Regions from separate parts of the Paenibacillus sp. FSL W7-1088 genome, predicted to be linked through region 1. Evidence: riboswitches for the same ligand, from Rfam matches in the RefSeq annotation. Region 1 holds a riboswitch; each other region holds the start of a gene.
What was found. A riboswitch is a leader RNA that binds a small molecule or an ion and turns the genes downstream of it on or off. The one in region 1 is predicted to bind thiamine pyrophosphate.

Region 1 (4,612 bases):
CATCACTTGCAGTGAGGACCAGTTCATAATAATCAGGTACACCGTAATCGACGGGATTGATCGATTTCATGGCATGACCTTCCTTTTCCAGAATCAATTGTTCATGGTTAATAAAACCACCCATAATGGCATCTGCCTGCCCGGAAGCCAGGGAAGGGATCAGGTCAAATCCTACATCGACCAGATTCATCTTGTCGGGATTACCGCCATCCTGGCTGATCATGGTACGCACCATTGCTTCATACAGGGGGATTGAGGAATAGCCGACCGTCAGCCCTTCAAGATCTTTTGGCGATTTCACTTTACCGTTGGCTTCGGTTAACAGATGCACGAGCGGATGCCGAACGACGGCTGCAATCGAACGTACAGGAATGTTTTCCCCACGCGCGAGCAAGATTTGCGGCTGATAGCTCAGCGCCAGATCGATTTTCCCGGCAGCAACAAGCTTGAGTGAGTCATTGGTATCGGCAGGCATCTGAATATCAACATCCAGACCTTGATCCGCGAAGTAACCTTTTTCCTGTGCAGCATAGATGAAGGAATGCACTGCATTCGGATACCAATCGAGCATGATGGACAGCTTGTCATTGGATGCCGATGACCTCTCGGCCGCAGATGATTCTGTATCTTTTGCATTGGAAGTTGAATCTGTGGCAGGTGTGTTGATACCCGTATTTCCGCATCCGCTGATGGTAAGCAACAGGGTCATGAGCAGAGTGGGGAGCAGGGAGTAGATATGTTTTTTCTTCATAGCTTCAAATTCCTCATTTCCTTTTATCTGTTTATCATTCATAAGTTTTACATTCCTGAGATGGGATAACGCTGCGCTGTAATTTTTAGTCGATAGCAGGGGATTGGGCAAAGCACACTACGTCTGTTTTGGCAGGTCTGCCTCCGGAAATGATCCAGCTTTTCTTCTACCTGCATGACGTGGTGTACCGAATCTTCTCTCCATCCATGCAAGGAGTACAAACAGGGCGATACCGAGCAGGGATAACAGCACAATGGCGGCGAACATGGCGTCCGTGTTCATATTGCTCGACATTCTGCGGCTGAAGTAACCAAGGCCCTTGCTTCCACCGAGCCATTCCCCGATCGTTGCACCGACCACACAATAAACCACAGACATTTTCATTCCCGAAAAGAAGGAGGGAAGGGCAAGTGGAATCTGGAGTTTGCGGAAAATATCCCACTTGCTGGCCCCCATCGTCAGTAGCAGTTCACGCTGCTCCGGATCACCCTGGCGCAGGCCATCGTAGGTGCTCACCACAATTGGGAAAAATGCGATCAGGAATACCACCGCGACTTTACTCCACAGCGTGTAGCCAAACCACAGGATGAAGACGGGGGACAAGGCAATCAGCGGGATCGTCTGACTGATCACGATGAAGGGATATAACGCTTTTTCAATCGACTGATTCATATGCATTCCCGTTGCAAGTGCAATTCCGGCACCAATGGACAAGCCAAAACCAACGACAACCTCCATCAAGGTAGCGGGCAGATGTGTACCCAGCAGAAGGTGGCGATGCTCATACAGGGAACGGACAATCGCCGTCGGGGCTGGAATGATGAAGGAAGGCACCCATCCCATACGCACAATCCACTCCCAGAGAGCAAGCAGCAGGATCATGAGCAAAAGAAATAGACCATAACGGGCAAGCCAACCTCTCACGCTATACTTCGTGCTATCTCTCAAGTTACCGTCTCGCATGCAATTGTTCCTCCAGTCGTCGTCTCATCTGAACGAGAGCGGGTTCGTAGATCATGTCCGAATGTCTTGGACGCGGCAAAGGTACCGTCAGATCCAGCAGCTGTTGGCTATGGCCCACCGGAGTTAACAGGATAATCCGATCACTGAGCAGCAGGGCTTCTTCAATGTCATGCGTGATGAACAACACGGTTTTGCCCAAGCCTTCCCAGAGCTCCAGCAGCCAGCGATGCATCTCACGTTTGGTCAGGGCATCGAGTGCGCCGAATGGTTCATCCAGCAGCATGAGCTGGCCACCTGTCAGCAACGTACGAAGCAGCGCGACACGCTGGCGCATGCCACCTGACAGCTCGTCCGGGTAAGCATGCGCGTGGCCAGATAAGCCAAATCGGTCGAGACCGGCCAGAATGTCCGCTCGAATTCGTACCTTATCCTGCCGACCTGGAGCAAGTTCAGCGGGGAGCATGCAATTCTCCATGACGGTTCGCCAGGGTAACAGGAGGTCCTTTTGCGGCATGTAGGCCACCTGCCCCAGTCGCTTTCCTTCCTGAACCCAAGGAATATTAATGGTTCCGTGGGTTGGCTCAAGCAGGCCTGCCAGCAGCTTGAAGAGGGTGCTTTTACCGGAGCCGCTGGAACCGATGAGCGAGACGAATTCGCCTTTGGCTACACGCATCGACACATTGGAGAGCACGGGGGAATCCCTTTTTCCCGGGAAGGCGTAGCTCATGTTATGAATGGTTATGTCGTTATCCATCTCGATCCGTTCCCCTTTATTATTCAAACTTCAAACTGCGTGATCTTTAATTACACCTTCTGATCTGCCCGAAGAATGCGAAAAAGACCCACCCATTTCCGGAGAAATGAGTGGGTCTGTAAGTTCAATTCACATTAAATTTCATCATCAACATGAAAAAATCCGCTTACTGAGAGGCGCTCCACTTCCCTCCGCTGGTATGATCCAGATCAGGTTCAAAGGGTCCGAATCGTTCGATTCGTCTCAGCCGCAAGGCTCCCCTAGTGCAATGATTAAGATATGCAGTTGTGTGTTCAGCATATATCACATGCAAGCAGAATGTAAAGAGGGCGGCTTAAAAGAAGTGTGCGTAATGAGAGTTAGGAAAGTAACCTATTCTAATCGTTTGAATGTAACAGTGAATCAAGCTCACTGATCAGCCGGACAATCTGCTCAGGTGTGCCAATCGTAATCCGAAGCCAGGTAGGCATACCGAATTCGGCACCGCCGCGGACAGAGATACCTCTGTTCAACAATTCTTTGGTAATCGGGCCGCTATCCTGCAACAGATCCACCATGATGAAATTGGTTTCGGAAGGGATGTAGGGTAATTTCCACTGATCAAAGGATTGCATTAACGTTTCCCGTCCCTGACGATTGTATTGCAGACAATGAGAAACAAATTCATGATCATCCAGGCTGGCCGAAGCAGCGGCTTGGGATGTGGCTGTCAGACTGATGGGCAGCTTGACCCGGTTAATGCCTTCAATGATGCTTTCATTCGCGATGCCATATCCAATACGCAGTCCGGCCAGTCCATATATTTTGGAGAAGGTCCGCAAAATAATCAGATTATTATACTGCTCCAGCAGCTTAACCGTATCAGGGTAATCTTCACTTTCCGCGAATTCATAATACGCTTCATCCAGGACAACCACGACATGGGAGGGAACATGTTCGAGTAAATCAAGCAGGGCATTTGCCGTGAAAATGGTTCCGGTCGGATTATTCGGATTGCACAGCCAGATGATTCGGGTAGAAGTATTAATCCGCTGCCGGAATTGCTCCAGATCCAGTGAATGGTTGACCAAAGGCACTTCATGAATGACCCCGCCTGCCAGCAGCGTAGCGCCCTTATACCAGTTAAAGGAGGGCACCGGAATGAGTGATTCCTCCCCGGGATTAAGATAAGCTTGGGCGGTAAGGGTGAGGAGCTCGAAAGATCCACTTCCAAATACCAGTTGGGAAGTACGAACCCCCAGACGTTCCGCAAGTTTGTCACGCAGCAGTTGGCTGGAACCGTCGGGGTATTGAGCCAAAAGATCGGAACTCAGCGATCTGACCGCTTCTGCTGCCAGCGGAGAGGAACCAAACGGATTCTCGTTTGCTGCGAGTCGATCCACACTTTCCAGTCCCAACTCCCGCCGGATCTGTTCCATGGATTTAGCAGGCGTATAAGCCGGAATTTGATTTAACAGGTCTTTAACAGGAGGAGAGGGAACGGGTGAAAGGGATTGCATAATCATGCCTTCTTTCCAGTGGAATTAGATCGAGAATGATATCTGTTTCTGGGCAATCTGCTGTGGTGTCTCTTGTGGAGGAGTCAACAAGCGATTCAGAATCAGGTTTTCAAAATGAGCAAACCCGCTGTCCCGAACGCGTGGCCGCTCCAGCGTAATACGGGTATCCATCGTTATATGACCATCTTCGATTAGCAGCACCCTGTCTGCCAGCGCAACCGCCTCGCTGACATCATGCGTGACCAGAATGACGGTCAGATCTTCTTCTACCCACAAGCGTTCGATTAATTGCTGCATCTCAATTCGGGTTAATGCATCCAATGCACCCAGCGGTTCATCCAGCAGCAGTAGGCGCGGATGACTAGCGAGTGCCCGTGCCAAGGCGACACGTTGTTTTTGTCCGCCAGATAATACCCCCGGCCAGTCACCTTCACGCTCTCCGAGTCCCACATTGCGAAGCGACTGTCGTGCATCTTCCTTGTTCTTGTCGGGGATGCCCAGCCGTACATTGTCGAGCACGGATTTCCAAGGCAGCAGCCGGGCTTCCTGAAACAGAAACCGTGTCTCGGGTGCCGTACTGCCAAGCTTTCTGTTGCCCAGCGTAACGCTCCCGGAAGAGGGGGCCTCCAGCCCGGCGATCAGACG
Region 2 (4,612 bases), 3.3 Mb from region 1:
GCGCTTCTTTGCTGCCATCGCTTTGGGCATTCGCTGAATGGCGTCTTGCTCGATATATAATTGCTGTCTCTGCAGGTTGCTCCACTCCACATAGTCACGATCTGCAATGGTGATATGGCCAATTCCTGAACGTACCAGCGTTTCAGCAATGCCCGTACCAAGCGCGCCCGCTCCAACAATTAATACTCTGCTGTTATTCAATCGATGTTGACCTTCTTTACCGATAGGTGCATACCGTTCCTGTCTGGAATAGCGGTCTCCCTGTTCAGAAGATCGTGTCTGATTAGTCATGTGTGAACCATTCCTTCCGCGGGACTGCTCGCTGCTGCATAGCGCTTAACGGGAATCATGCCTGCCTCATAAGCCAGTCTACCTGCTTCAACCCCCAATCGCATTGCCTTCGCCATCTTCACCGGATCTCCGGATCCGGACACAGCCGTATTCAACAAAACACCGTCAGCTCCCAGCTCCATCGCATAAGCAGCATCTTTAGGTGCTCGAAGTCCTGCATCCACAATAACAGGAACGACGGCTTGTTCAATAATAATCTCCAGGTTATAGGGATTAATAATGCCTCTTCCCGCCCCTATCGGTGAAGCCCCAGGCATAACAGCATGTACGCCGAGTAGTTGCAATCGTTTGGCCAGCATAACATCGTCCGAGATATAAGGCAGTACCGTAAAGCCTTTTTCAAGCAAAATTTCGCAAGCTTTATAGGTTTCAATTGGGTCAGGAAGCAAAGTGATTCCATCGCCGATAACTTCTACTTTTATCATATCACAAAGCCCTGACGCTCGAGCAAGTTCAGCGATTCGCACAGCTTCCTCTGCTGTTGAAGCACCCGCTGTATTAGGTAGAAGGGTATACCTTTTCAAGTCCAGGGTGTCCAGAAAGTGCTGTTTGTTGCGCTCTTCCAGATTCAAACGCCGAACGGCGAACGTTAATACTTCCGTACCTGAGGCTTCAACCGCCTGGCTCTGCACTTCCAAGTCCGAAAATTTGCCTGTACCCATAAGCAATCTTGACTCAAACGTATAACTCCCAATCCTCAACATGATTCAACCGCCTCCCACAAAATGTACAATTTCAATTCGGTCTCCGTCTCTTAAAGTGGTCGTTTCATGATATTCCCGCGTTAAAATTTGACGATTCAACTCAACCACGACGGTTTTTACTTGCAAATTAAATGAATGGAGCAATTTGTCCACACGATTTAAGCTATCTTCAATTTGCATGGTTTGTCCGTTGACAATGATATTCACTGCAACATCTCCTTTGTGTTCAAACGTTCTGGACTAAGGTCCTGAATCCCCAGCTCTTCCGAGGTTTTGCCACAAATCAAGTCAGCCATGAGGCTCGCTGTAATCGCACTAAGCAATATGCCGTTACGATAGTGTCCAAAAGCAGCGAATAAACCGGGAACACTTTCGCAAGCCCCCACATAAGGCAATCCATCCGGAGTCGAAGGACGGACACCCGCCCACGCTCGGATAAAATGGGCTTCCTTTATGCCAGGTATCCAGTTTGTTGCAGCTGCAAGCAGCTTCTGAATGCCTTGCACCGAAACGTTCATATCTGTTCTTCCAGGAAGGCTTGTTGCACCGATCCATACTTCTCCATTAGCTTTGGGAACAATATATATATCCTCTGCATACACCGTTTTGTCTGGCCTGTACCCGGCATGGTGAGGTGAAAACTGCACGGCTGCAATCTCTCCCTTTACTGGTAAAACAGGCGATTTCAGACCCACATGTCTCATCAATTCTTCACCATGTAACCCTGTAGCAATAATGACATTTCTCGATGTCATCGTTCCTATTGAAGTCTCGATCCCTTGCACTCCATTCACATCCGTATGCAAACGGACATCCTGTACACCTTCCATCACCCTTGCACCCATGGCTTGAGCAGATCTGACATAAGCCTGCGTTAAGTTGACAGGAAGAACCTCGCTCTCGGAAGGTCTGTAAAATGCTCCATACGTATCCCTGTTTAACCATGAAGCTTCCTGTTGGACAGCGACACGATCCCACCAAATATGTTCTGTAGATAAGGTAGACCATCGATTATTCTTGTAACTGCTGACCTCACTGTATGAGCGAAAAGGAGTAATAAAACCTTGCTGTTGCAGCCCCATTTCAACGCCGCTAAGCGCACTGATTCGTTCCTTCTGCTCATGAAGCAAAGCTCTGCTCTGCCGGGCAAGCTTTGCCATCACAGCATGAGTAAATTCCTCACTGTCAGCGGCAAGCATGCCTGCGGCTGCACAGGAAGTTCCACCAGCGATCCGAGCACGCTCAACCAGAAGAACGTCATAACCTCGGGTAGCGAGTTCACATGCGATAGCACAACCGATAACGCCTCCGCCTACAATAATGGTTTCTGCATGAAGCTTGCCTCGAAATTCTGCTCCAACTTTACTCCTCGATACTGTGCCTGGATGATACCCTGAACGATTCCCGCTTCGGCTTCTTGCTTCCTTTCTCATGGCATCATCTCCTTGGTTCGGCGTATTTCTCTGAATCCGTAATCGCCAGTCGCAATGCAGCGGCAGCCAGTTCCGGCTGATCATTCGTCCAAATCGACGAAATCACAGCGGCTCCACGGGCACCAGCAGTTCGAATGGCAGCAATATTCTCCGTTGCAATCCCACCAATCGCGATGACCGGAATTGAAACTTTAGCGCATACCTCTGCTAACGAAGCAAGTCCCCTGGGCTCGAAATTTGGTTTACTGGGTGAGGCATATACATGCCCGTAAAAGAGATAATCCGCTCCACGTTCTTCTGCAACTTTTGCTTCTTCCAGAGAATGAACCGATACTCCTACGCGAAGCCGATTGTTTCTCCTCAACACATCCTTATCGTATTTCCGAATAACTGCTTGACCCCAATGCACACCACCAAGCAACGCATGATGATCAAGCTGAGTGGAGCCATTCAGAATGATTCGGTTAAATGGGACACCTCGTGTTCTGAGACTTTGCGCCCAATACATCTGTTGCTCAAGGGGCAGCTTTTTTTCCCGTATGTGGATATAATCGACCCACCGCCATATATCCTTAGCAATATTCAGAAAAGAGTCCAAGTCTCCTGTACCTGGTGAAACCACATGCAGTTCGAATAATCGTGTTGTTAACTGTTCGTGGAAGATTTCCGTCCTGTTCACCCTCCTCTTGTATGATTTAAGCGGATATAAAACAACAAAAAAGCCACTCCCGTAGGGGAGTGGCCACGAATTTAGAATTCATGGATCAACTGAATGACTGTCGCATGGGATTACTCTATATATACATAATGCATAACAACTACAGAAACCAACATAGTCGCAACGCTGTATACTTAGAAACCGCATGAATCATCTTGCAGGCCATATCGCAAAGTTATCGATAACGCCCTTTGTCATTAGCTGAAACGCGCCACTTCCCTACGCTGGTATGATCCAGATCAGGTACAAAGGGTCCGGAATCGCATTCTTCCATCTCAGCCGCATCGTGCGGCCCCCCTAGTGTTCATATGAAGCTGTAGCCTATGTTACCATAGACACCTTTTTTTGTCACCGTACATTTCCAATTATTACGTTATTGTTTCTCGGACCAAGCTTCAACATCCCACGTTTTGGTAACCCAATCTTCATAAAAATCAGGTTCATGGGATACGAGCAGCACGGTACCCTTGAATTCTTGCAAGGCACGTTTCAGCTCTGCTTTGGCCGTTACATCCAAATGGTTTGTAGGCTCATCGAACAAAATCCAGTTACTTTCACGCATCAGAAGTTTACACAAACGAACTTTGGCTTGTTCACCACCACTAAGCGCGTTAAGCGGACGGGTGATATGCTCATTTTTCAATCCACAACGTGCGAGATGCCCCCGGACTTCATTCTGTGTCAGATGAGAAAATTCATTCCACACATCTTCAATCGGGGTAATGTTTCCTGCACGTACTTCCTGTTCGAAATAGGCTGTCTCCAAATAGTCACCCAAGAAAGTCTTACCGCTGATTGGTGGGATTTTTCCCAAGATGGTCTTGAGCAGTGTGGATTTACCTACACCGTTACAGCCAACAATGGCAATTTTCTCGCCACGCTCAATCGTCATCGTCATTTTGGGCAATAATGCATACGAATATCCAATTTCAAAATCAATGCCCTCAAAGACGATTTTACTACTCGCCCGGGCATCCTTGAATTTAAATGTGGGTTTGGCCGCTTCGTCTGGACGATCGATCCGTTCGATCTTGCCGAGCTGCTTCTCACGGCTCTTGGCACGACCGGAAGTAGAAGCACGGGCTTTGTTCCGCTGGATGAAATCTTCCTGCTTCTTGATATACTCCTGCTGTTTCTCATAAGCATCAATATGCTGCGCCTTATTCATGTCGGCCATTTCAAGGAATTTGTTATAGTTCGCTGCATAACGCGTCAACTTGGCAAATTCCAGATGATAAATAACGTTAACGACCTCATTCATAAACTCCGTATCATGCGAAATCAGAATAAACGCATACGGGTAATCCTTCAGGTAACGCGTCAGCCATTCAATGTGTTCCACATCAAGATAGTTCGTTGGCTCATCCAGCAAAAGAGCAGTTGGTTTTTCCAGTAAAAGCTTGGCA
Region 3 (4,612 bases), 530 kb from region 1:
GCCAGCGTACGAGCAGCTTCTCCAGTAGCGCAATGAGCAGGAAGAGCAGCAGGCTCAGTGCTACAATAATCATGATTGCCACGAAAAGACGATCCGTCCGATAGGCTGATTTTTGCAGCATCATATAATAACCGATCCCCTTATCTGCACCGATCCATTCGGCGATAATCGCACCCATGACGCTGTACGTAGCGGCGATTTTAATCCCCGAGAATACCGAGGGCAATGCATGTGGAAGTTCGAGCTTCCAGAAGATTTGGCCGCGTTTTGCACCAGCCATGCGCATATAGTTCATCATCGCTGCATCGGTGCGGGTCAACCCGTCCATAGCAGCTACAGCCACCGGGAAGAAGCAGACCAGGATGATAGTAATCAATTTGGGCAGCAGCCCAAATCCGAACCAGATTAACAGGAGCGGCGCGAGCGCGATGGTCGGAATATTTTGACTAAGGATAAGTAATGGATAGAGTGCAGATTTCAAAAATGGAATCAAATGCAGCACCATCGCAATCAGTAATCCCACGAGCGTACCTGCTGCGAACCCAATCAATGTCAGCTGGATTGTTGCCCATGCATGCATGCCAAGTCGATCTGCTTGGGACGCTGCTTCATGGGCGATGTCCGAAGGCGCAGGCAGCATCCATTTCTCAATATGGAACAGGGAGACAGCTCCCTGCCATATCGCTATAAAGAGAATAACCGCCACAAAGGGCGGCCATACGCTTTTCCAATAGGCATGCATTAGCGATATTTCTCCGTCAGGGTGTCCATGCTGAAGCCGCTTGGGCTATGGGCGATCTTGATCTGTGAGATGATGCTTGGACTGCCGGCTTCCACGAGAACTTCGTGCATTTTGCGGACAACCTCCAGCAGTTCCTCCAGTTCACCCTCCATCGTGGTATCCAGTGGATTAACCTGATATTTCAAGCCGGACTGCTGAATCACTTCAATGGCACGGTCAACATAAGGATAGGAATTTTCCCCATTTGGCGTTTTGGGAATGACTTGAATGCTAAGTAGTGTGCTTGCCATGAGAGATCACTTTTCCTTTCGGGTTAAATTGCATGAGTTAAACCAGCTTTACACTTTACCACTCCGATTGCAGTACCCTCTTCCGATCACTGTTATCCCCGGATTTCTTTAACAATTTTTAACGGAGGAAATCCGGGGATAAAGGTGAGCGCTTCGCTTCTTCAGATGGGTTCTGCACTCTTCGTTCTGGTGTAAAAAAAAGTTAAACTTAAACCATTTTTATTGGGGTAGAAACTCGTTCGTATACGCTTTGGATACATCTACCTGCTCATCGAGCAGTTTTTTGCTAAACATCCAATCTGTATAGTTCTGCCATACTTCCTGCTTTTGCTCACCCCAGCGCGGTGCGTCATCCTGATATTTCGGACTCAGCCACTTTTGGCTTGCGAGTACAAGGTCCTTATCCAGATCCGGTACGGCCTTGATCAGAATGTTCGCAGCGTCTTCGGGATGATCAATCGCATATTGATATCCTTCGGAAGTGGCTTTCAGGAATGCTTTAACCAGCTCGGGATCGTTCTGAATCGTCTTTTCATTGGTAACGAGTACAGGAGTGTAGTAGTCCAGTGCCTCGGAATAATCCTTCACATATAACATGTCGATCGGTTCGCCGCGCAGTTCGGCTTCAATACCCGTCCACGCGTAGAAAATCCAGGCAAAGTCGATATCACGTTTCACAGCGGTGAAAAAGTCGGCGTCACCCATGTTAATGTTTTTCACTTTGGATACATCGGCGCCTTCACCTTCCATAATGGATTGCATCACGGCTTCTTCTACCGGGGAGCCCCAGCCACCATAGGTTTTGCCTTCAAAATCTTTGGGAGATTTGATGTTCCGATCCACCGGAGCAGCAAATCCCGACGTGTTATGCTGAATAACGGCTGCGATGGACACGAGCGGTACGTCTTGTGTGCGGGCCTGAGTCACACTCTCCTGATAACTTACGCCAAAAGGCACTTCGTTCGAAGCTACCATCGTATCCGCGCCTCCGGCACCTGGCTGTACAATCTCGACATTTAAGCCTTCGGCTTTGTAAAAACCTTGATCTACGGCCGCATACAGGCCGGTATGATTCGTATTTGGTGTCCAGTCCAGCACTACTTTAATGTCCTTGAGGGCTGCGTTGTCACCTTCATTGCTGTTTTCGGTATTGCTGCTGCCAGTTTCTCCTGAAGGTGCAGCTTCTTTGCCGCCACATGCGGCCACAGCCACTAGTAGTACGCACAAGAGCATTAGGCCCATCATTTTACGCCATCTCATCTTCATTTCTCTCCTTCATGTTGTCCGGCCAGTGGCACGGGGTACTCCTTGGCTTCATATCCAAGCATCTTGCATAAATCGACAGATTTATACCAGCTATGATCCGGATGACGTCATTTTTTTTAGCTCTCTGGCTATATAAAAGAACATTAAAAAAGCGCCCCGTTAATCCGGGACGCGTGCAGGCGTTAGAGATGTGGCACTCAGCAAAGAGGCTGGGCCAATTCGATATACTCCGATTCCTACGCTGGCATGATCCAGATCAGGTCTAAGGGTCAGTATCTTGGTGGGATACACTCTCAGCCGGCCTATTCCGACTCCCCTGGGAAACTATGAAGTTACGGGCATTACTATGTGTAATTATAGGCCAGAGGCCTATGCATGTCCAGTCAGGAACTGGATGGGGACACGTATGAAGTTATCAAACAGGCCGTTATACATATGTATAACAGCCTGTTAAGATGTGTGATTTTCAACAATTATCGTGGCGAATCATATAAGGAAATCTGACTGAGTGCAAAAGCATCGGATTTCGGGTCATAGCCTACCTGTTTCTGAGTGGCTTCCAGATTCAACCGTTTAAACTTATTATTCGAGATCCCATGCAGTATGGTGAAGGGCTCCAGCTCTGTAGCTGTAATTGCTTTGAACATCAAATTACACAAGTCAGCCGGACTAATATACGCGCTCATATCCCTTGCCTCCAGCACGGGTCCATCCGGTTGAAAATCATCATATGCACCGATACGTATTGCAACACTTTGTAAACCTTCGGTATACGCAAAATAGGAAGCAAGCGATTCTCCAAAACATTTGCTAACCCCGTACAAATTCCGTGGGCGTGTCGGCATGTCTGGATAGACCTGAGCATCAATGGGATACCCCTCGATCGTCTGTGCACTGCTTGCCAGAATGACTCTTTGCACACCTTGGTCCTTGGCTGCACGGAATACATTAAATGTACCTTTGATATTGATGTCCAACAACGATTCATAGAATCCGGCATGCGGGGAAGGATCTCCCGCCAGATGTACAACCACATCCATGCCTTCGCAAGCGTGCTGACAGGCTTCGGGATCTGTCACATCCAGTGTCATGATCTCATGGTCTGTCCCTTGATACGTATGCAGTCTGTCGATATTCAAATCTGTTAGTCGCAGGTGAAATGCTTCTGACAAGTGTTGGGACACGTCACGTCCAATTTTTCCGGCTGCACCGGTAATTAAAATGTTCATAAAAATCAGCTCCAATTTTTAGCGCTGGAAGAACTCAATCCATTCCTTTTCAGGTCCATAGATGAAGAAATAACGGTAACCGTTAGGCAGTGTAATCATCTCTCCATCAATAAACTCGGCCTCGGTTTCTTTAATGCGGTTATACTCGGCCTCAAGGTCATCGACATGGATGGCAAAGTGGTGCACCGTACCTTCGGAAGGCAGCTTGTCGCTGTATCCCTGAATCAACTCAATCTCGGTCTCATCGCTTCCGTTGAAGCCGAGAAAGGCGAGCTGAATGACACCGTTGGTATGGGTTACCCGGTCTTTCAATTCAAGACCAACAATCTCCGTGTAGAAACGCAGCGTGGTCTCCAGATCGCGAACGGCAATGCCGACGTGGTCAATGCGCTTTTGAAAACTCATAATCAAAAATCCTCCTTTAAATATGCAGTGGATCTTTTCTACCATTTTAAGGGATATCATAGGGCTGTACTACGGGGTTGTCAAATCCGATTTTTAATTTGGAAAAATTATAATTGTTCACAGAATGTTCACTTATGAGGAAGGCTTCATCATCTCTATAATTACGAAGGTAAACAGAGAGGATGAGAGATTTGCCAACGACGAAGAAAGAACAGATTGTTTTTGGAATGATGATGTGCACAGGAATGGTCATCGTCATGATGACTTTCAATTTATGGCACAATGGGTTATTGAGCAAGATGTCCGCGCTAGATATACTGCTTCAATTCATATTGTGTTTTATTATTGCGTTTCTGGTGGAGTTCTTCATTGTTGGACCTGTAGCGAGAAAAATTGCATTTTCCTTACCTTTTGACAAATCCAATAAAATTTTGGGCGTGCTCGCTATGTCATTTTTCATGGTCATTGGGATGGTTCTGATCATGTCCTTGTACGGAATGATTTCCGCTTATCTTGCGAATCAGTTAAATGGAGCCTCCGTACTAAGTACGTATCTTCATACGATTGCTCGTAATTTCAGCCTGGCGCTTCCTTACCAATTGATTATTCTGGGACCACTCGTTCGATATGTGTTCGGTAAATTCATTAAGGATAAGGGGAGTGTAGTCCCTTCAACCTAA

Region 2: another riboswitch for thiamine pyrophosphate. It lies ahead of MKY42_RS19515 (thiamine phosphate synthase); the one in region 1 lies ahead of MKY42_RS04695 (ABC transporter ATP-binding protein).
Region 3: another riboswitch for thiamine pyrophosphate. It lies ahead of MKY42_RS02370 (ABC transporter substrate-binding protein); the one in region 1 lies ahead of MKY42_RS04695 (ABC transporter ATP-binding protein).

Annotation. Positions count from the first base shown of each region.
Region 1 is NZ_CP150216.1:1,025,089-1,029,700, forward strand. It holds gene MKY42_RS04685 (ABC transporter substrate-binding protein) at 1-751, opposite strand, end outside; gene MKY42_RS04690 (ABC transporter permease) at 869-1,714, opposite strand; gene MKY42_RS04695 (ABC transporter ATP-binding protein) at 1,701-2,468, opposite strand; TPP riboswitch at 2,638-2,740, opposite strand; gene hisC (histidinol-phosphate transaminase) at 2,846-3,967, opposite strand; gene MKY42_RS04705 (ATP-binding cassette domain-containing protein) at 3,992-4,612, opposite strand, start outside.
Region 2 is NZ_CP150216.1:4,363,865-4,368,476, forward strand. It holds gene MKY42_RS19495 (MoeB/ThiF family adenylyltransferase) at 1-291, opposite strand, end outside; gene MKY42_RS19500 (thiazole synthase) at 288-1,055, opposite strand; gene thiS (sulfur carrier protein ThiS) at 1,059-1,262, opposite strand; gene thiO (glycine oxidase ThiO) at 1,259-2,488, opposite strand; gene MKY42_RS19515 (thiamine phosphate synthase) at 2,493-3,167, opposite strand; TPP riboswitch at 3,406-3,515, opposite strand; gene MKY42_RS19520 (ABC-F family ATP-binding cassette domain-containing protein) at 3,580-4,612, opposite strand, start outside.
Region 3 is NZ_CP150216.1:491,139-495,750, forward strand. It holds gene MKY42_RS02360 (ABC transporter permease) at 1-742, opposite strand, end outside; gene MKY42_RS02365 (MTH1187 family thiamine-binding protein) at 742-1,032, opposite strand; gene MKY42_RS02370 (ABC transporter substrate-binding protein) at 1,252-2,292, opposite strand; TPP riboswitch at 2,514-2,626, opposite strand; gene MKY42_RS02375 (NAD(P)-dependent oxidoreductase) at 2,772-3,527, opposite strand; gene MKY42_RS02380 (VOC family protein) at 3,546-3,932, opposite strand; gene MKY42_RS02385 (hypothetical protein) at 4,124-4,612, shown strand.